Regions from separate parts of the Cupriavidus sp. NPDC089707 genome, predicted to be linked through region 3. Evidence: predicted binding sites of a transcription regulator. Region 3 holds the regulator's gene; each other region holds the start of a gene.

Region 1 (5,807 bases), on a different contig from region 3:
CGGATTCACACCCGCGGGGGTTTTCGTTCAGACAGCCTGCCAGCCATGAAAGCCGGCAGTCAGTCGGCACAAATTACATCATGCCTTCCATGCCGCCCATGCCGCCCATGCCGCCCGGCATTGCCGGAGCCGACTCTTCCTTCGGCGATTCGGCAACAGCGCAGTCCGTGGTCAGCATCAGCGAAGCCACCGAAGCGGCGTTCTGCAGTGCGGTGCGGGTGACCTTGGTCGGGTCCAGCACGCCCATTTCAACCAGGTCGCCGTACTCGCCCGAAGCCGCGTTGTAGCCGTAGTTGCCCTTGCCTTCGATGACCTTGGCAACGACGACCGAAGCTTCTTCGCCGGCGTTCAGCACGATCTGGCGCAGCGGCTCTTCCATGGCGCGCAGCACGATCTTGATACCGGCGTTCTGGTCGGCGTTTTCGCCGGTCAGTGCCGAGATCGCAGCGCGGGCACGCAGCAGGGCCACACCGCCGCCGGGAACGATGCCTTCTTCCACCGCAGCGCGGGTGGCGTGCAGGGCGTCTTCCACGCGGGCCTTCTTTTCCTTCATTTCGACTTCGGTGGCAGCGCCAACCTTGATCACGGCAACACCGCCGGCCAGCTTGGCCACGCGCTCTTGCAGCTTTTCACGGTCGTAGTCCGAGGTCGCTTCTTCGATCTGGGCGCGGATCTGCTTCACGCGGCCTTCGATCGCACCTGCGTCGCCGGCGCCGTCGATGATGATGGTGTTTTCCTTGCCGATCTCGATGCGCTTGGCCTGGCCCAGGTCGTTCAGGGTAGCCTTTTCCAGCGTCAGGCCGATTTCTTCAGCGATGACGGTGCCGCCGGTCAGGATGGCGATGTCTTCCAGCATGGCCTTGCGGCGGTCGCCGAAGCCCGGAGCCTTGACGGCGGCGGTCTTCAGGATGCCACGGATGTTGTTGACCACCAGGGTCGCCAGGGCTTCGCCCTCGACGTCTTCAGCGATGATCAGCAGCGGGCGGCCAGCCTTGGCCACTTGCTCCAGCACCGGCAGCAGGTCGCGGATGTTCGAAACCTTCTTGTCGAACAGCAGCACGAACGGGCTGTCCAGCTGGACAACCTGCTTTTCCGGGTTGTTGATGAAGTACGGGGACAGGTAGCCGCGGTCGAACTGCATGCCTTCCACGACTTCCAGCTCGTCGGCCAGCGACTTGCCGTCTTCGACGGTGATCACGCCTTCCTTGCCGACCTTGTCCATGGCTTCGGCGATACGCTCACCGATCGAGGCGTCGCTGTTGGCCGAGATCGCGCCAACCTGGGCGATTTCCTTGCTGGTGGTGGTGGGCTTGCTGACCTTCTTCAGCTCTTCCACGGCGGCGCCGACAGCCTTGTCGATACCGCGCTTCAGGTCCATCGGGTTCATGCCGGCGGCAACGTACTTCATGCCTTCGCGCACGATCGACTGGGCCAGCACGGTAGCGGTGGTGGTACCGTCACCGGCGTTGTCGCTGGTCTTGGAAGCCACTTCCTTGACCATCTGGGCGCCCATGTTCTGCAGCTTGTCCTTCAGCTCGATTTCCTTGGCCACGGACACGCCGTCCTTGGTCACGGTCGGGCCGCCGAAGCTGCGCTCCAGCACCACGTTGCGGCCCTTCGGGCCCAGGGTCACCTTGACTGCGTTGGCGAGGATGTTCACGCCTTCGACCATCTTGGCACGTGCGGCGTCGCCGAACACTACGTCTTTTGCTGCCATGTTCTGAATCTCCTGAAATCTGTACGGGTGGGGCTACAAGTAACGGATTACTTGTTGACCACGGCCATGATGTCTTCTTCGCGCATGACCAGCAGTTCCTGGCCTTCCACCTTCACGGCCTGGCCGGCATACTTGCCGAACAGCACGCGATCGCCGACCTTGACGTCCAGGGCAATGTTGTTGCCCTTGTCATCCTTCTTGCCGGGGCCGATCGCCAGCACTTCGCCTTGATCGGGCTTCTCGGCAGCGTTGTCGGGAATCACGATACCGGACGCGGTCTTGGTTTCGTTGTCCAGACGCTTCACGATCACGCGGTCGTGCAGAGGACGCAGATTCATACGGACTCCTAGATACAAAAGTGAGTGTTTAATCACAAATCGGCCGGCTACCGGGGCGACGGCCGTCTGAAATGTTCAGGTGTCGCAGGGGGCACTTGATGCTGTTAGCACTCACCCCCGACGAGTGCTAATTATAGGGACGGGGTATTGCCATTTCAAGACAGCGGCTTGATGGGGGTTTTCCCGGACGGGCGATGGAAGCTCGATACCCGCCTCAGGGTCAAGTGGAAAAGATAAGGTTCTGGATGGCGAGGTGGTCCGCGTTTGGCAGCGGAAGTGATAGGTTGCATGTCAACTCCAAGCGAGATGCCGCACATCTGTCACACAAATTTCACTTTATCGGTTTCCATGATTCGACTACATTCGAATCATGGAAACCGATCACGCCCTTGAAGTGCTTGCCGCGCTTGCCCATCCGATACGCCTCTCTGTCTTCCGGATGCTCGTGCAAGCCGGGCCCGCCGGACTGCCGGCGGGCCGGATTGCCGAATTGATGGAGATGCCTGCGTCATCGTTGTCGTTCCACCTGAAGGAGCTGCACCGCGCCGGCTTGCTGTCCAGCCGCCAGGACGGTCGCTCGATCATCTACATGGCTCATTTCGAGACCATGAATGCGTTGCTGGCTTACCTCACGGAGAACTGCTGCAGCGGCAATCCGTGCTCCCCTGTGTCCACCTGTTCCGTCGCCTCCGAGTCCTGATCATGAAACGCTTCCACGTGCACGTCAGCGTCGCAGACCTGTCTGCGAGCATTCGTTATTACTCCGCGCTCTTCGCGGCCGAACCGTCGGTAGTGAAGGACGACTACGCGAAATGGATGCTTGAAGACCCGCGCGTGAACTTTGCCATCTCGGCGCGTGGCGCGGAAACCGGGGTAGACCACCTTGGCTTTCAGACTGACGACGCCGAGGAGCTGGCCGAGTTGAAGCAGCGAGCCGAAGCCGCGGACATGTCGCTGCAAGACGAAGGCGAAACTACCTGCTGCTACGCGCGTAGCGACAAGTACTGGCTGACCGATCCACAAGGCATCGCGTGGGAGCATTTCCACACCTTGGGCGATGTGCCCGTGTACGGTGATTCCCGAAAGATCGAAGCGGGCGGTCAGGAATCGGCTTGCTGTGCGCCTCGTGCTCCGAAGGGAAAGCCAATTGGCGTCGCAGTCAATGCCACGCCGTCTTGCTGCTGAGGGTGAGCCATGAGCGAAAAAATCTACAACGTACTGTTCATGACCCAATGACTACCAACGTACTGATCCTCTGTACCCACAACTCCGCCCGTAGCGTTCTGAGCGAGGGCATGCTCAATCACCTGGCCAAGCAGTTCGGACGGGATGTGCGTGCCTACAGCGCCGGAAGCTCCCCGAGCGGACGTATCAACCCGTTCGCAATCGAGGCGCTCGAAAACGCCGGCGTCGATGTCGGTGATTCCCGCAGCAAGAGCTGGGATGAATTTGTCGGCGAGAATGCGCCGCACATGCGCGTCGTCATCACGGTGTGCGACAGCGCGGCCGAGGAAGAATGCCCGTACTGGCCGGGTAGCCCGGTGAAGGTGCACTGGGGCTACCCTGACCCATCCAACACGGAAGGCGGCGACGAAAAGAAGCGCCAGGCATTCGAGCTGACCCGGCAGGCCATCGCCTACCGGATGCTGCAACTGCTGCTGCTCCCGATCGACGAGATGAGCAACGCCGAGTTGCAGGAGGCGCTGCAGCGTCTCGCGGGGAACTGAGCATGAGTAGCCAAAACGTAGCAGCGACCAGCCAGGCGGCGGCCAAACCGGCCATCAGCTTTTTTGAGCGCTATCTGACCGTTTGGGTCGCGCTGTGCATTGTCGCCGGTATCGCATTGGGGCAGATGCTGCCTGATGTCTTCCAGGCGATCGGGCGGATGGAATACGCGCAGGTCAATCTGCCGGTAGGCATTCTGATCTGGGTGATGATCATCCCCATGCTGATCAAGATCGATTTCGGCGCATTGGGCCAGGTGAAATCGCACTGGCGAGGCATCGGCGTGACCCTGTTCATCAACTGGGCGGTCAAGCCGTTCTCGATGGCGCTGCTCGGATGGATCTTTGTGCGCCATCTTTTCGCGCCACTGTTGCCTGCCGACCAGCTTGACAGCTATGTGGCCGGCCTCATTCTGCTGGCTGCAGCGCCATGCACCGCCATGGTGTTCGTCTGGAGTCAGCTCTGCAAGGGCGATCCGTATTTCACGCTGTCCCAGGTCGCACTGAACGACGCCATCATGGTAGTCGCCTTCGCGCCGGTGGTGGCGCTGCTGCTGGGCCTGTCGTCCATCGTCGTGCCGTGGGATACCCTGCTCACGTCGGTCGCCCTGTACATCGTCGTGCCGGTCATCGTCTCGCAATTCCTGCGCAAGATGCTGCTGGGCCGCGGGGTTGCGTACTTCCAGCGTGTCGTGCAACGACTGGGACCGTACTCCATCGCCGCGCTGCTCCTGACGCTGATTCTCTTGTTTGCATTCCAGGGCAAGGCCATCATCGACCAGCCGCTGGTGATCGCGCTGCTCGCGGTGCCGATCCTGATTCAGGTCTTCTTCAACTCCGGACTCGCCTACCTCCTGAACCGAAAACTTGGCGTTGCCCATTGCGTGGCGGGCCCGTCCAGCCTGATCGGCGCCAGCAATTTCTTCGAGCTCGCAGTCGCGACCGCAATCAGCCTCTTTGGCTTCCAGTCGGGGGCCGCGCTGGCGACAGTGGTTGGCGTTCTCATCGAAGTACCGGTCATGCTGGTAGTCGTCAGCATCGTCAACCGGTCGCAGTCGTGGTACGAGGTCAAGGCTCACTAACGAACTGGAAGCCCGGCGTGCGGCAGAGCACGTCACAAGTCGAATGGCGAATGACCCGCGTCACGGCAGGCGGAGGAAGCAGCGCAATGGCCTCTTCCAGCCTGTTGAGCAGCGCGGAGCTTGCAGGCTGCAACGGCAGGCGGGTTTCTGGGGAAATCACGCCGGATACTGCCAAAGCGGCTTTCACCGGTGCGGGATTCGGCTCCGCGAACATGAGCGAGATCAACGGCGCGAGCTTCGCAAACAACGCGCGGGCCGCACGCAGACGGCCGGTCTGCGCCAGATGCAGCAGGCGCACGAACAAATCCGGACGGATATGCGAGGACGCGGCGATGACACCGGCACCGCCCGCCAGCAGGTGATCCAGCAAGGCCGAATCCTCGCCGCACAACGCCGTGACATGGGGATCGTCGGCAAGCGCACGGAGATTGCCGGCATCGCACTCCTTGACCGAGGAAACCTGCGGATGCGCAAGCAGCGATCGAATGAGCGCCGGCGATATCGCACAACCCGTTCGCTTCGGTACGTTGTAGAGCATCAGGGGTCGGGCGGTTACGCGCGCGACCTCATTGAAATGCCACGCGATCCCCTCTTCGGAGGGCCGCAGGTAGTAAGGCGGCGGCACCAGGTAGCCGGCAAGATCGAAAGCATCCAGTTCGGCAACTTGCGCGCACACCGCGCGTGTATCGACCGCGCCGACGCCGGCCATCACCGGCAGCTCGCCACGGACGGCCTCGAGTACCGCCGCCGTGAAGACTTGCCGCTCGTGCGGGGAAAGCAGGCTTCCCTCGCCGGTCGTACCCAATATGATCAGGCCGTTCACGCCGGCCTCGACGTAGCGTTCGGCCAGCCTGGCGGCACCCGACAGGTCCAGCGAGCCGGCACGCATCGGCGTGACCATGGGCACCCAAATGCCCCATGGCGACTTGCGGGAAAACGCCGTGCT
Region 2 (5,807 bases), on a different contig from region 3:
AGGAGGCAGCCTGAGCGTGCTCCCCGTCGTCGCGCCCATCGGCGGCGATGGGCGCGACGGCGCTGCTCCGCTATCATGAACCCAGAACAGACTCCTCCCCACGCCGCCATGACCACGCCAGCCAACCCGTTTTCCGCCGCCCGCTATATCAAGGAAGTCGGCCGTGGCGTCAACGGCGCGCGCGCACTGCCGCGCGACGATGCCAAGACCCTGTTCGACGCGATGCTGGCCGGGCGCGTGTCCGACCTCGAGCTGGGCGCGATCCTGATGGCCTACCGCATCAAGGGCGAGGCCCCGCACGAGCTGGCCGGCATGCTCGAGGCGGCCCATGAACACTGCCAGCCGCTGCCCGCGCCGCCCGAGCGCCCGGTGGTGGTGATCCCCAGCTATAACGGCGCGCGCAAGCAGCCGAACCTGGTGCCGCTGCTGGCGCTGGTGCTGGCTCGCGAAGGCATCCCGGTACTGGTGCACGGGACGCGCGTCTTCAATGACCGCGTCACCAGCATGACACTGTTCGAGGCGCTGGGCATCCCCCTGTGCGCCAGCACGGCCGAAGCCTCGTCGCGGCTGCGCGAGACTGGCGGCAACGGTCCGCTGGCGGTGCTGCCGGTCGATGTGCTGTCGCCCGGCCTGTCGCAGCTGCTGGAGCGGCGCACCGTGATCGGCCTGCGCAACTCGTCGCATACCGTGGCCAAGATGCTGCAGCCGGTGGGCGAGCACACACCGGCCGAGGCATTGCGGCTGTACAGCTATACCCACCCGGAATACCGCGAAACGCTGACCGACTATTTCTCCCACGAGCCGGCCAACGTGCTGCTGGCACGCGGCACCGAGGGCGAAGTGGTCGCCGATGCGCGGCGCAACAGCCGCATCGACTGGTTGCATGAAGGGCATCAGCAGACGCTGATCGATCCCACCGGCGGCTCGCTGGCCGAAGTGCCTGAACTGCCGCCCGGCAACGATGCCGGCCTGACGGCAGCATGGATCCGGCGCGTGCTCGATGGCGCCGTGCCGCTGCCGGCGCCGATCGCCACGCAGGTCGAAGCCATCCGCGAGTGCCTGAAGCTGGGCACCCGCGTCACCTGGGCCAGTCCGGTCTGAGCCGGGCGGTTCAGGGCTTGCGCGCCGGCAGCGGGATGCGGTCGCGCTCACCCGGCACGCGCGGGAACTGGTCGTCCTCCCAACGCTTGGCGGCGGCCTCAATGGCCTCCTTGCTGCTGGCCACGAAATTCCAGTAGATAAAGCGGCGGCCGTCGGTGGCATCGCCGCCCAGCAGCATCACGCGCGACGGCGCCATCGCCATCAGCGTAGCCGGCTGCCCGGGCGTCAGCACCACCATGTGCTCGGCCGGCAGTGGCTCGCCGTCCAGCGACACCGCGCCGTCCACCGGGTAGATGCCGCGCTCGGCATGGTCGGCGGGGATCTCCACGCTCGCGCCCGCTTCCAGCTCGATCGCCACGTACAGGGTGCGGCTGAAGACCTTGACCGGCGAAGTCTTGCCGAAGGCATCGCCGGCGATCACCACCATGCGCACCCCAGGCTGCTCGATGCGCGGCAGCGTTGCCGCGGGATGGTGGAAAAAGGACGGTTCGGCAGTTTCGTGCGACTTCGGCAGTGCCACCCACGTCTGGATGCCGTGCAGGCGGGCGCCGTCAGCGCGCACGGAATCGGGCGAGCGCTCCGAATGGACGATGCCGTGGCCGGCGGTCATCCAGTTGACGTCGCCCGGCCGGATCGCCTGCTCGCTGCCGAGGCTGTCCCGGTGCATGATCTCGCCTTCGAACAGGTAAGTGACAGTCGCCAGCCCGATATGCGGATGCGGGCGCACATCAGCCCCCTCGCCCGGCGGCATCTGCACCGGCCCCATATGGTCGAAGAAGATAAACGGCCCGACCGTCTGGGTCGCAGCGGCCGGCAGCAGGCGGCGCACGGTGAAATCGCCCAGGTCGCGCACGTGCGGCTTCAACAAGTGTTCGATAGCAGACATAACTCCTCCGGGGATACAAGAGAGGCTGGCAAGCATGCCAGCTTGCCGCCGCTTGCGTCGAGTGTAGCCGCTGGAGCAACGGATCATTCCACTCGCATGCAGAACCGGCGGCCACACACCGGCTCTAACCAGAGGTGTGCCCAGCCTCGAGTGTCCCGGACGCCGCTTCATAGCGCTATCGCTATGCAATGTGTAGAGTCAATCAACGGGAACTATCAAAGCCATAGGGACTCCAATTAGCACTCACCCGGTTGGAGTGCTAAGATGTGTTGCAGTGCCGCCGCAGCGCCTACAAGGGCGCGCGGGGCATGACCCGGCAATCCAACCGCCGGATGCGAAAGGAGCGACTGAGTGAACGCAGTGTTGTCTGCCGACCAAACCCTGATTAACAACCGTCTGCCGACGGCGCCCCGTAGCGGGAACAGCTTTGCGCTGACCTTCCCGGCGACCGTGGGCAATCTCGACAGCTATATCCAGGCTGTCCACCGGATTCCGTTGCTGACCGCGGAGGAAGAACAGCGCCTGGCGCGCGATCTCCGCGATAACGAATCTGTCGATGCCGCCCGCCAGCTGGTGATGTCCCATCTGCGCCTGGTGGTGTCGATCGCCCGCCAATACCTGGGCTATGGCCTGCCGCACGCCGACCTGATCCAGGAAGGCAATATCGGCCTGATGAAGGCCGTGAAGCGCTTCGATCCCGAGCAGGGCGTACGCCTGGTCTCGTATGCGATGCATTGGATCAAGGCCGAGATCCACGAGTACGTGCTGAAGAACTGGCGCATGGTCAAGGTGGCCACCACCAAGGCCCAGCGCAAGCTGTTCTTCAACCTGCGCAGCCACAAGCAGGGTTTGCACACGTTCACGCCGGAGCAGGTCGAGGCCGTGGCGCGCGAGCTGAACGTGAAGCCGGAAGAAGTGATGGAGATGGAAACCCGCCTGTCGGGCGGCGACCTCGCGCTGGAAGGCAAGGTCGACGACGGCGAAGAGGAATTCGCCCCCATCGCCTACCTGGCTGACAACCACAACGAACCTACGCGCGTGCTGGAAGCCAAGCGCCAGGACCGCATGCAGGTCGAAGGCCTGGAAGAAGCGCTGGGCCGGCTGGACGAGCGCAGTCGCCGCATCATCGAGGCGCGCTGGCTGAACGTGGCCGATGACGGCTCGGGCGGCGCCACGCTGCATGAGCTGGCCGCCGAGTTCGGCGTCTCGGCGGAGCGCATCCGCCAGATCGAAGCCGCGGCGATGAAGAAGATGAAAGGGGCGCTGCAGGCATTTGCCTGATCCGGGTCACCCATGCAAAAAGCCGGTCCGACTGGACCGGCTTTTTTTCGTCCGTGATTTTTCGTCCGTGATCGCAGCAGTGCGACGTTATGCCGCACCGTCTGGCGTCAGGAAAGCAACTGCTTCAGGTCGTGCGCGATCGGCTCCGGCCCCTGGCCGTGGCGGATGAACAGCCGCAGCCGGCCTTCCGGATCGAACACATAGCTGCCCGCCGAGTGATCCACCGTGTAGTTGTTGGGAGAGCTGCCCGGCACCTTGGCGTAGAACACCTTGAAGTCCTTGGCCAGCTTCTGCAGCGCGGCGTCGTCGGCCGGGCGCAGGCCCAGGAAGCGCGGGTCGAAGGCTGGCACATACTGCGCCAGCAGTGCCTGCGTGTCGCGCTCCGGATCGACCGTGACGAACAGCACCTGGACCCGGTCGGCATCAGGACCCAACTGCTCCATCACCGCCTTGAGCTCGGCCATGGTGGTCGGGCACACGTCCGGACAATGGGTGTAGCCGAAGAACATCACCACCGCCTTGCCCTTGAAGTCGGCAATGGTGCGGACCTTGCCGTTGTGGTCGGGCAGAGAGAAATCCTTGCCGAAATCTGCGGCGCCGCTGATATCGACATTGCGGAACGACGCCTTCTGCTGCCCGCAGGCGGCCAGCGCCAGCGCGAGCGCGGCAAGCAGGGAAAAGCGGCGGAAGGCGGAGAACAGGCCGGAAGCGGGTCTGGGCATGCGTGAAAGCTTGTGTGGAGCGGTCAGCAGTGGAAAAGTCGGCGAAAGCACCGAGTATCGCCGATGGCGCAGCCGCGCTGCGCCGGCCGCGACAAGATGCCGCAGCCCGCAGCGTGGCAAGGCAGGTCAGACCTGCGGCACGAACTTGAAGTAATGGTCGACCAGCAGCGCCGCGAACAGCAGCGACAGGTACAGGATAGAGAAGCGGAAGGTCCGTTGCGCCAGCTCATCCGAGTAGTTGCGGTACATCTTCCAGGCATAGGCCAGGAAGCCGCCGCCCAGTCCCAGCGCGGCCGCCAGGTAGATGTAGCCGCTCATGCCGTAGACGAACGGCAGCAGCGTCGCCGCGATCATGATCAGCGTGTACAGCAGGATATGCAGCAGCGTGTAGCGCTCGCCGTGGGTGACCGGCAGCATCGGCAGGCCCGACTTGGCGTAGTCGGCGCGGCGGTACAGCGCCAGCGCCCAGAAGTGCGGCGGCGTCCACGTGAAGATGATCAGCACCAGGAACCAGGCCTCGGCCGGCACTTCGCCAGCGACGGCGGCCCAGCCCAGCGCCGGCGGCATTGCGCCGGAGAGCCCGCCGATGACGATGTTCTGCGGCGTGGCCGGCTTGAGCAGGATGGTGTAGACCACCGCGTAGCCCAGGAACGTGGCGAAGGTCAGCCACATCGTCAGGTCGTTGGCGAACTCGTGCAGCATCCACATGCCGGCGCCGCCGAGGATGGCGGAGAACACCAGCGTCTGCGCGGTGGTGATCTCGCCCGTGGCGGACGGGCGCCAGGCGGTGCGGCGCATCAGTGCGTCGACCTTCTGCTCGACCAGGCAATTGATGGCGAAGGCGGCCCCGGCGAGCAGCCAGATGCCGGCAGCACCGCCGATCAGCACGCGCCACGGCACCATGCCTGGCGTGGCCAGGAACATGCCGATGATGGCGCAGAAGACTGCCAGCTGCGTCACGCGCGGCTTGGTCAGGGCGGCATATTGCCGGGCCAGGTGCCGTATCCGGCTCAGCTTGCCCAGCGAATGAGGGTGTGTAGCGGTAACCACGGAAGGGGTCTTGTCTTTCATGTGGCGCGGGCGGCGTTCGGTGCGGGGGCAGTGGCGCGGGCGGCCCCGATCGTGGTCCCGGCGAGCCCTATATTGTAGTGGAGGCGGACCAGCAGCAGCAGAAGCACCGCCGCGCCGCCGTTGTGGGCAACCGCGGCGAAAAGAGGCCAGTCGAACACGATATTGGACATCCCGGTTGCCAGTTGCAGCACCAGCATGCCGAGCAGCCAGCCTGCCTGCCGGTGCAGTCCCTCCAGCCTGCGCGCGCGCAAGCCGAACCACGCCAGGTAGCCCAGCACCACGAAAGCGAAACCGCGGTGCACCCAGTGGATCGCCACCAGCGCCGCGTGCGGGATGTAGTCGCCATCGGCCGTCATGCCGAGCTGGCGCCACAGCGTGAAGCCGTGCCGGAAGTCCATCTCGGGCACCAGCTGGCCGTTGCACAGCGGGAAGTCCGTGCAGGCGAGCACCGCGTAGTTGGTGCTGACCCAGCCGCCCAGGAAAATCTGGATCACCAGCAGCAGCAGGCCGATGCGTACCGGCCAGTGCAGCCGCGCCGCCTGGGGTGCAACCGGGTGCGGCGGATCGCTGCGCGAGCCCAGCCAGATCAGCGCCGCCAGCAGGCCCATGCCCAGCATCAGGTGCGTGACCACGATGATCGGCTGCAGCTTCATGGTCACGGTGAACGCGCCGAACGCGCCTTGCACGCATACCAGCACCAGCACGCCGGTGGCAAACCACGGCGACTGCTTCAGCTCGCGGCGCTT
Region 3 (5,807 bases):
GTTGTACTCGGCCTGGATCTCTTCCCATTCGCCTGGCTGCGGGTTGAGCTTGTCGAGCTCGCCGACCTGCCACTCCAGCCGCTCGCGCTCGAGCTGCATCTCGCGCGACTGGTGCTCGACCGCCTCGCGCTGGCGCACGCAGGCGCGCCACGCGCGCCAGGCCTCGGCCACCGCGCCGGCCTGCTGGGTCAGCCCGGCGTGGGCGTCGAACAGCAGGCGCTGCGCATCCGGGCGCAGCAGCAGCTGGTGCGCGTGCTGCCCGTGGATATCGACCAGCTGGTCCCCCACTTCGCGCAACTGGGCCAGCGTGGCCGCGGCGCCGTTGATAAAGGCCTTGCTGCGGCCGCCGGCATCGACCGTACGCCGCAGCAGCACCGAGCCGGCGCCGTCTTCGTCTTCGGTATTGAGCTCGCGCTCGGTCAGCCAGGCGTCGAGCGCAGGGTGGGTCGAGAAGGTGGCGCTGATGCTGGCGCGTGGGGCGCCTTCGCGCACGATGCCGGCGTCGGCTCGCTCACCCAGCACCAGGGCCAGGGCGTCGATCAGGATCGACTTGCCGGCGCCGGTCTCGCCGGTAAAGACGGTGAAGCCAGAAGTGAAATCCAGGTCGAGCGAGTCGACAATGACGAAATCGCGGATGGACAGGCTGCGCAGCATCGTGGCGGATCGTGGCGGAAAGTGAGATCGGTCCGGGAAGTCGGGCTGGCGTCGGATCGGGGTGGCTAGCTCGGGCTCTGGGGGCGGATCAGAGGCGGTTGTCTTCGGACGGGTATTCGTGCCAGTGCAGCTTCTTGCGCAGCGTGGCGTAGTAGTTGTAGCCCACCGGGTGCAGCAGGTTGATGCTCTTCTCCGAGCGCCGCACCACGATACGGTCGCCGGGCAGCAGCGAGGTCAGCGACTGCATGTCGAAATTGACGCTGGCGTCGCGCGCGCTGGCGACCTCGATGGTGACCTCGGCATCATGCGGCAACACGATCGGCCGGTTAGACAGCGCATGCGGGGCGATCGGCACCAGCACCACGCCCGACAGCGTCGGGTGCAGGATCGGGCCGCCGGCGGACAGCGCATAGGCAGTCGATCCGGTCGCGGTCGATACGATCAGGCCGTCCGAACGCTGGTTGTACATAAAGTAGCCATCAACGGACACCGCCAGCTCGACCATGCCGGAAATGCCCGAGCGGTTCACCACCACGTCGTTCAGCGCCAGCGCGGAAAAAATGACGCTGTCGTCGCGTACCACGCGTGACTCGAGCAGCAGCCGGTTCTCGGCCTCGTAGCGGCCGTCGAGCATGTCCGGCAGCACCGTGTGCGCGTCTTCCAGCGCGATGTCGGTCATGAAACCGAGCCGCCCGTGGTTGACCCCGATCAGCGGCACGTCGTAGCCGGCCAGCTGGCGGGCAAGGCCCAGCAGCGTGCCGTCGCCGCCCAGCACCACCGCCACGTCCGCGTGCTTGCCGATTTCCTCGGCCGACAGGGCAGGGTAGGCGGTCAGCCCGGTGGCCAGCGCGGTTTCGCGCTCGAACACCACGTCCTGGCCGTTGCGCAGGATATAAGAGGCGATCTCCTCCAGCGGTCCTTCGATGCCGGCGGTCGAGTAGCGGCCCACCAGGGCGACGGTGTTGAACGAAGTGCGCAAGGCGCTGGCTCTCGGGGGGGCGGACATGCCGGGATTAGACCATACCGCCGCTGCCGTTGCCAGCAGGTGCCGGCGCCGCAACCCAGGCAGGGCGCCAGAAGGTCTAAAACTTGCGTAAAATCGGGGCATCATGGATGAACGCTCCAAAACGCTGCTCAAGACCCTGATCGAGCGCTACATCGCCGAAGGCCAGCCGGTCGGGTCCCGCACCCTGTCGAAGTTCTCGGGGCTGGACCTGTCGCCAGCGACCATCCGCAATGTGATGTCCGATCTCGAGGAAATGGGCTTTATCGCCAGCCCGCACACATCGGCCGGCCGCATCCCGACGCCGCGCGGGTACCGGCTGTTCGTCGATTCCATGCTGACGGCCAAGCCGCTGGAGCGCAACGCCGACCTGGCCGAGCTGACCGGCCAGATCCAGGGCCAGCTGGGCGCCCAGCAACTTGGGCCGCAGCGCATGATCACGGCGGCGGCGCGCACGCTGTCCAACCTGTCGCACTTCGCCGGCGTGGTGATGACGCCGCGGCGCGCGCAGGCGTTTCGGCAGATCGAATTCATGCGCCTGTCCGACAAGCGCATCCTGCTGATCATCGTCAGTCCCGAGGGCGACGTGCAGAACCGGATCATCCAGACCGAGCTGTCATACACCCCGGCCCAGCTGATCGAGGCGGCCAACTACTTCAACTCGCACTACGGCGGCATGAGCTTCGACGCCGTGCGCAGCCACCTGCGCGTCGAGCTGCGGGACCTGCGCCGCGACATGTCGCAGCTGATGCAGGCGGCGGTCGAGGCCGGCAGCGTGGCCGACGACGAGGAAGACGACCACGTCTATATCAGCGGCGAACGCAAGCTGCTGGAAGTGGAAGACCTGTCTTCCAGCATGGACAAGCTGCGCCGGCTGTTCGACGTGTTCGAGCACAAGACCAGCCTGCTGCAGCTGCTCGACGTCTCCAGCCATGCGCAGGGCGTGCAGATCTTCATCGGCGGCGAAAGCCAACTGGTGCCGCTGGAAGACATGGCGGTCATCACCGCGCCATACGAGGTCGACGGGCAGATCGTCGGCACCCTCGGCGTGATCGGCCCGACACGCATGGCATACGAGCGCGTGATCCCGATCGTAGACATCACCGCGCGGCTGCTGTCCAGCGCGCTGAGCCAGAACCAGTGACGCGGCTGGCCGGTCTGACAAGCTGCCCCATTCCTACCGAGCGCCGCCTGCGCCGGCGCGCCGCCATGGCGCGTTCCCGGCCGCGCGCCAACCCGGAAGCGACATGACGTTTTCACCCGAACCGGTCTACCAGCACGGGCAGGCGCCGCGCACGGCGATCCTGCTGGTCAACCTGGGCACCCCCGATGCACCCACGCCCAAGGCGGTAGGCCGCTACCTGAAGGAATTCCTGTCAGACCCGCGCGTGGTCGAGATCCCGCGCGCCGCCTGGCTGCCGCTGCTGCATGGCGTGATCCTGCCGCTGCGCTCGCGTGCGTCGGCGCTGAAGTACGAGTCGATCTGGCTGCGCGAGGCGCATATGACCGGCTCGCCGCTGCTGGTCTACAGCGAGCGCCAGGCGCATGCGCTGCAGCGGCTGCTGAGCCAGAACGGCCACGAGGTGACGGTGGCGTGCGCCATGCGCTACGGCAACCCGTCGATCGCGTCAGTGATGGAAGCGCTGCGCCGCCAGGGCTGCGAACAGGTGCTGGTGCTGCCTATGTACCCACAGTACTCCGGCACCACTACCGCCACCGCGTTCGACGAGGTCTTCCGCGTGCTGGGCCAATGGCGCAACCAGCCCGAGCTGCGGCTGGTCAAACATTTCCATGACCACCCGGCGTATATCTCGGCGCTGCACCAGCAGGTCGGGGCCTACTGGTCACGGCATGGCATGCCCGACTTCGCGCACGGCGACAAGCTGATCCTGTCGTTCCACGGCGTGCCGCGGCGCACGCTGGAGCTGGGCGACCCGTATCACTGCGAGTGCCTGAAGACCGGCCGGCTGCTCGGCGATGCGCTGGGCTTGCAGCCGGGGCAGTACCAGGTGACGTTTCAGTCTCGTTTTGGCAAGGCAGAGTGGCTGCAGCCGTACACGGCCCCGACCCTGGCGGAGCTGGGCAAGGTTGGCGCCGGCCGGGTCGACGTGTTCTGTCCGGGCTTTCCGGCGGACTGCATCGAGACGCTTGAGGAAATCGCGATGGAAGGGCAGACCGAATTCAAGGTCGCGGGCGGCAAGGATTTCCACTTTATTCCTTGCATGAACGACTCGGCGCCGTGGGTGGCGGCGATGGCGGAGATTGCCCTGCAGCATCTGCAGGGGTGGCCGCTCAATACGCCGCACCCGCATGAACTGGAAGTGCGCCGCTCGCGCGCACAGACCCGGGGAGCCGCAGCATGAATGTGGATTTCGAAGCGGATGCGCGCCAGCGCATCGACAAATGGCTATGGTGCGCGCGCTTCTTCAAGACGCGCTCGCTTGCGGCCGAGGCTGTGGAGCGGGGCAAGGTGACCGTCAACGGTCAACTGGTCAAGAATTCTCGCGAAGTGCGGCCTGGCGACAAGGTTGCACTTGAAGCGCACCAGCAGCGCTGGGAGCTGCAGGTGAAGGGCATTGCCCCGGCGCGCGGCCCGGCGCCGGTGGCGCAGACGCTGTATGAAGAGAGCGCCGACAGCCAGGCACGCCGGCAGGCCGAGGCCGAGCGCCGCCGCCTGCAGCCGGAGCCCGCCGCACAGTTGCAGGGGCGCCCGACCAAGCGCGACCGCCGCCGCATCGATGATTTCCGGCACTGACGTGGCAGAAATGACACGCGGCGGCGCCGGCAGGATGCCGGGGCCGCCGCGGTGCGGGCGTGTGTCCGGGAAAGTTGCGCGGGCGCCTATTCCTGCGAAACTTCCTGGCTGACGATAGGAACGATGTAGTGCTTGAACACCGCCTTGCCACTGCCATACTCGGTATCGCGCGGCGTAAAGGCGCCGGACAGGCAGATAAAGGCGGTCATGACCGCCAGGGCGGCCACGAGGCAGAGCGTCACGACTGGCAGCTTATGCATGGCCAACCTTTCGGAAAAGGCACAAAAATGAACCATCTCCAAGCCCCCGGCATTTTTGTCATTTTTCTTAATGTGAATCTTAGTGAGTGCAGTGCAGCAAAGCAATAAGGCGTCAACTGCATAAGCTACGCCTTTGTAACCGCTTGTTTCCGCGTCTCGCTGGCGCCACTCTTGAAATCCGGCGTGGCGCCACCAATTGCCCGCTAAACACGCCGATTGACCCACCGCGGCCGTGCCCACGGACGGCCGCGCCAATGCATTGATACGGATCGACATGGAAGAACAGAAGCAGACGCCATCCACCCCGACGCCCAACGACGAAGCCAGCGCTGCCGCCGCGCAGGAGACCGCCGCGCCGGAGGCTGCCGTCGTGGAGGACGTGGCGGCCCAGCTGGCCGCCCTGGAAGCCAAGGCGCGTGAGCACTACGACCTGTACATGCGCGCGGTCGCGGAAGGCGAGAACATCCGCCGCCGGGCGCAGGAAGACGTTGCCAAGGCCCACAAATTCGCCATCGAGAACTTCGCCGACAACCTGCTGCCGGTGATGGACAGCCTGCAGGCCGCGCTGGCGGATGGCTCCGGCGATATCGCCAAGCTGCGCGAAGGCGTCGAACTGACCGCGCGCCAGCTGGCCGCCGCGTTCGAGCGCGGCAAGATCGTGGAACTGAATCCGGTCGGCGAGAAGTTCGACCCGCACCGCCACCAGGCCATTTCGATGGTGCCGGCAGACCAGGAGCCCAACACCGTCGTCACCGTGCTGCAGCGCGGCTATACCATTGCCGACCGCGTGCTGCGCCCGGCGCTGGTGACGGTGACGGCACCGAAGTAAGCCGGACTGCTTAGCGGCTGACGTTGCGCCCGGTGCCGTTCAGGCCCGGGCGTTTTGCTTTTTATGCCTTTGCCGGAGCCAATCATGTCAAGCGAATCGCCTGCCGGAGTGCCCTCCGCGGACCAGGCCGCGGCACCGCACCTTGACCACCGCGCCTTCGAGGCCTTCGGCATGCGCCAGGTCGACGACGCCAGCATCGACGCCGCGATTGCGCAGTCCGGCGATGCGCTGGTGTGCGTGTTCTTCTGGGGTGTGGATTGCTTCAATTGCGAGATGGCAAAGAAAGCCATGCTCGCCAAGCCCGAA

The links. Region 3 encodes HrcA, which represses chaperone genes, less so after heat shock. Its sites were predicted from a motif close to TTAGCACTCNNNNNNNNNGAGTGCTAA; they were not measured.
Region 1: a site for HrcA is predicted at 2,160-2,186, ahead of groES (co-chaperone GroES). Genes of this name have one in related genera too.
Region 2: a site for HrcA is predicted at 2,224-2,250, ahead of rpoH (RNA polymerase sigma factor RpoH). Genes of this name have one in related genera too.

The regions. Positions count from the first base shown of each region.
Region 1 covers NZ_JBIVHB010000001.1:432,266-438,072, reverse strand. The annotation lists gene groL (chaperonin GroEL) at 74-1,717, opposite strand; gene groES (co-chaperone GroES) at 1,765-2,055, opposite strand; gene ACIP1U_RS02070 (ArsR/SmtB family transcription factor) at 2,426-2,755, shown strand; gene ACIP1U_RS02065 (ArsI/CadI family heavy metal resistance metalloenzyme) at 2,758-3,240, shown strand; gene ACIP1U_RS02060 (arsenate reductase ArsC) at 3,288-3,782, shown strand; gene arsB (ACR3 family arsenite efflux transporter) at 3,785-4,861, shown strand; gene dapA (4-hydroxy-tetrahydrodipicolinate synthase) at 4,848-5,807, opposite strand, start outside.
Region 2 covers NZ_JBIVHB010000001.1:40,495-46,301, reverse strand. The annotation lists gene ACIP1U_RS00255 (ABC transporter ATP-binding protein) at 1-14, shown strand, start outside; gene ybiB (DNA-binding protein YbiB) at 109-1,101, shown strand; gene ACIP1U_RS00245 (pirin family protein) at 1,112-1,987, opposite strand; gene rpoH (RNA polymerase sigma factor RpoH) at 2,339-3,268, shown strand; gene ACIP1U_RS00235 (SCO family protein) at 3,376-3,990, opposite strand; gene cyoE (heme o synthase) at 4,117-5,061, opposite strand; gene ACIP1U_RS00225 (heme A synthase) at 5,058-5,807, opposite strand, start outside.
Region 3 covers NZ_JBIVHB010000004.1:201,296-207,102, reverse strand. The annotation lists gene recN (DNA repair protein RecN) at 1-654, opposite strand, end outside; gene ACIP1U_RS09530 (NAD kinase) at 743-1,660, opposite strand; gene hrcA (heat-inducible transcriptional repressor HrcA) at 1,764-2,801, shown strand; gene hemH (ferrochelatase) at 2,905-4,020, shown strand; gene ACIP1U_RS09515 (RNA-binding S4 domain-containing protein) at 4,017-4,412, shown strand; gene ACIP1U_RS09510 (hypothetical protein) at 4,499-4,948, opposite strand; gene grpE (nucleotide exchange factor GrpE) at 4,947-5,501, shown strand; gene ACIP1U_RS09500 (thioredoxin family protein) at 5,586-5,807, shown strand, end outside.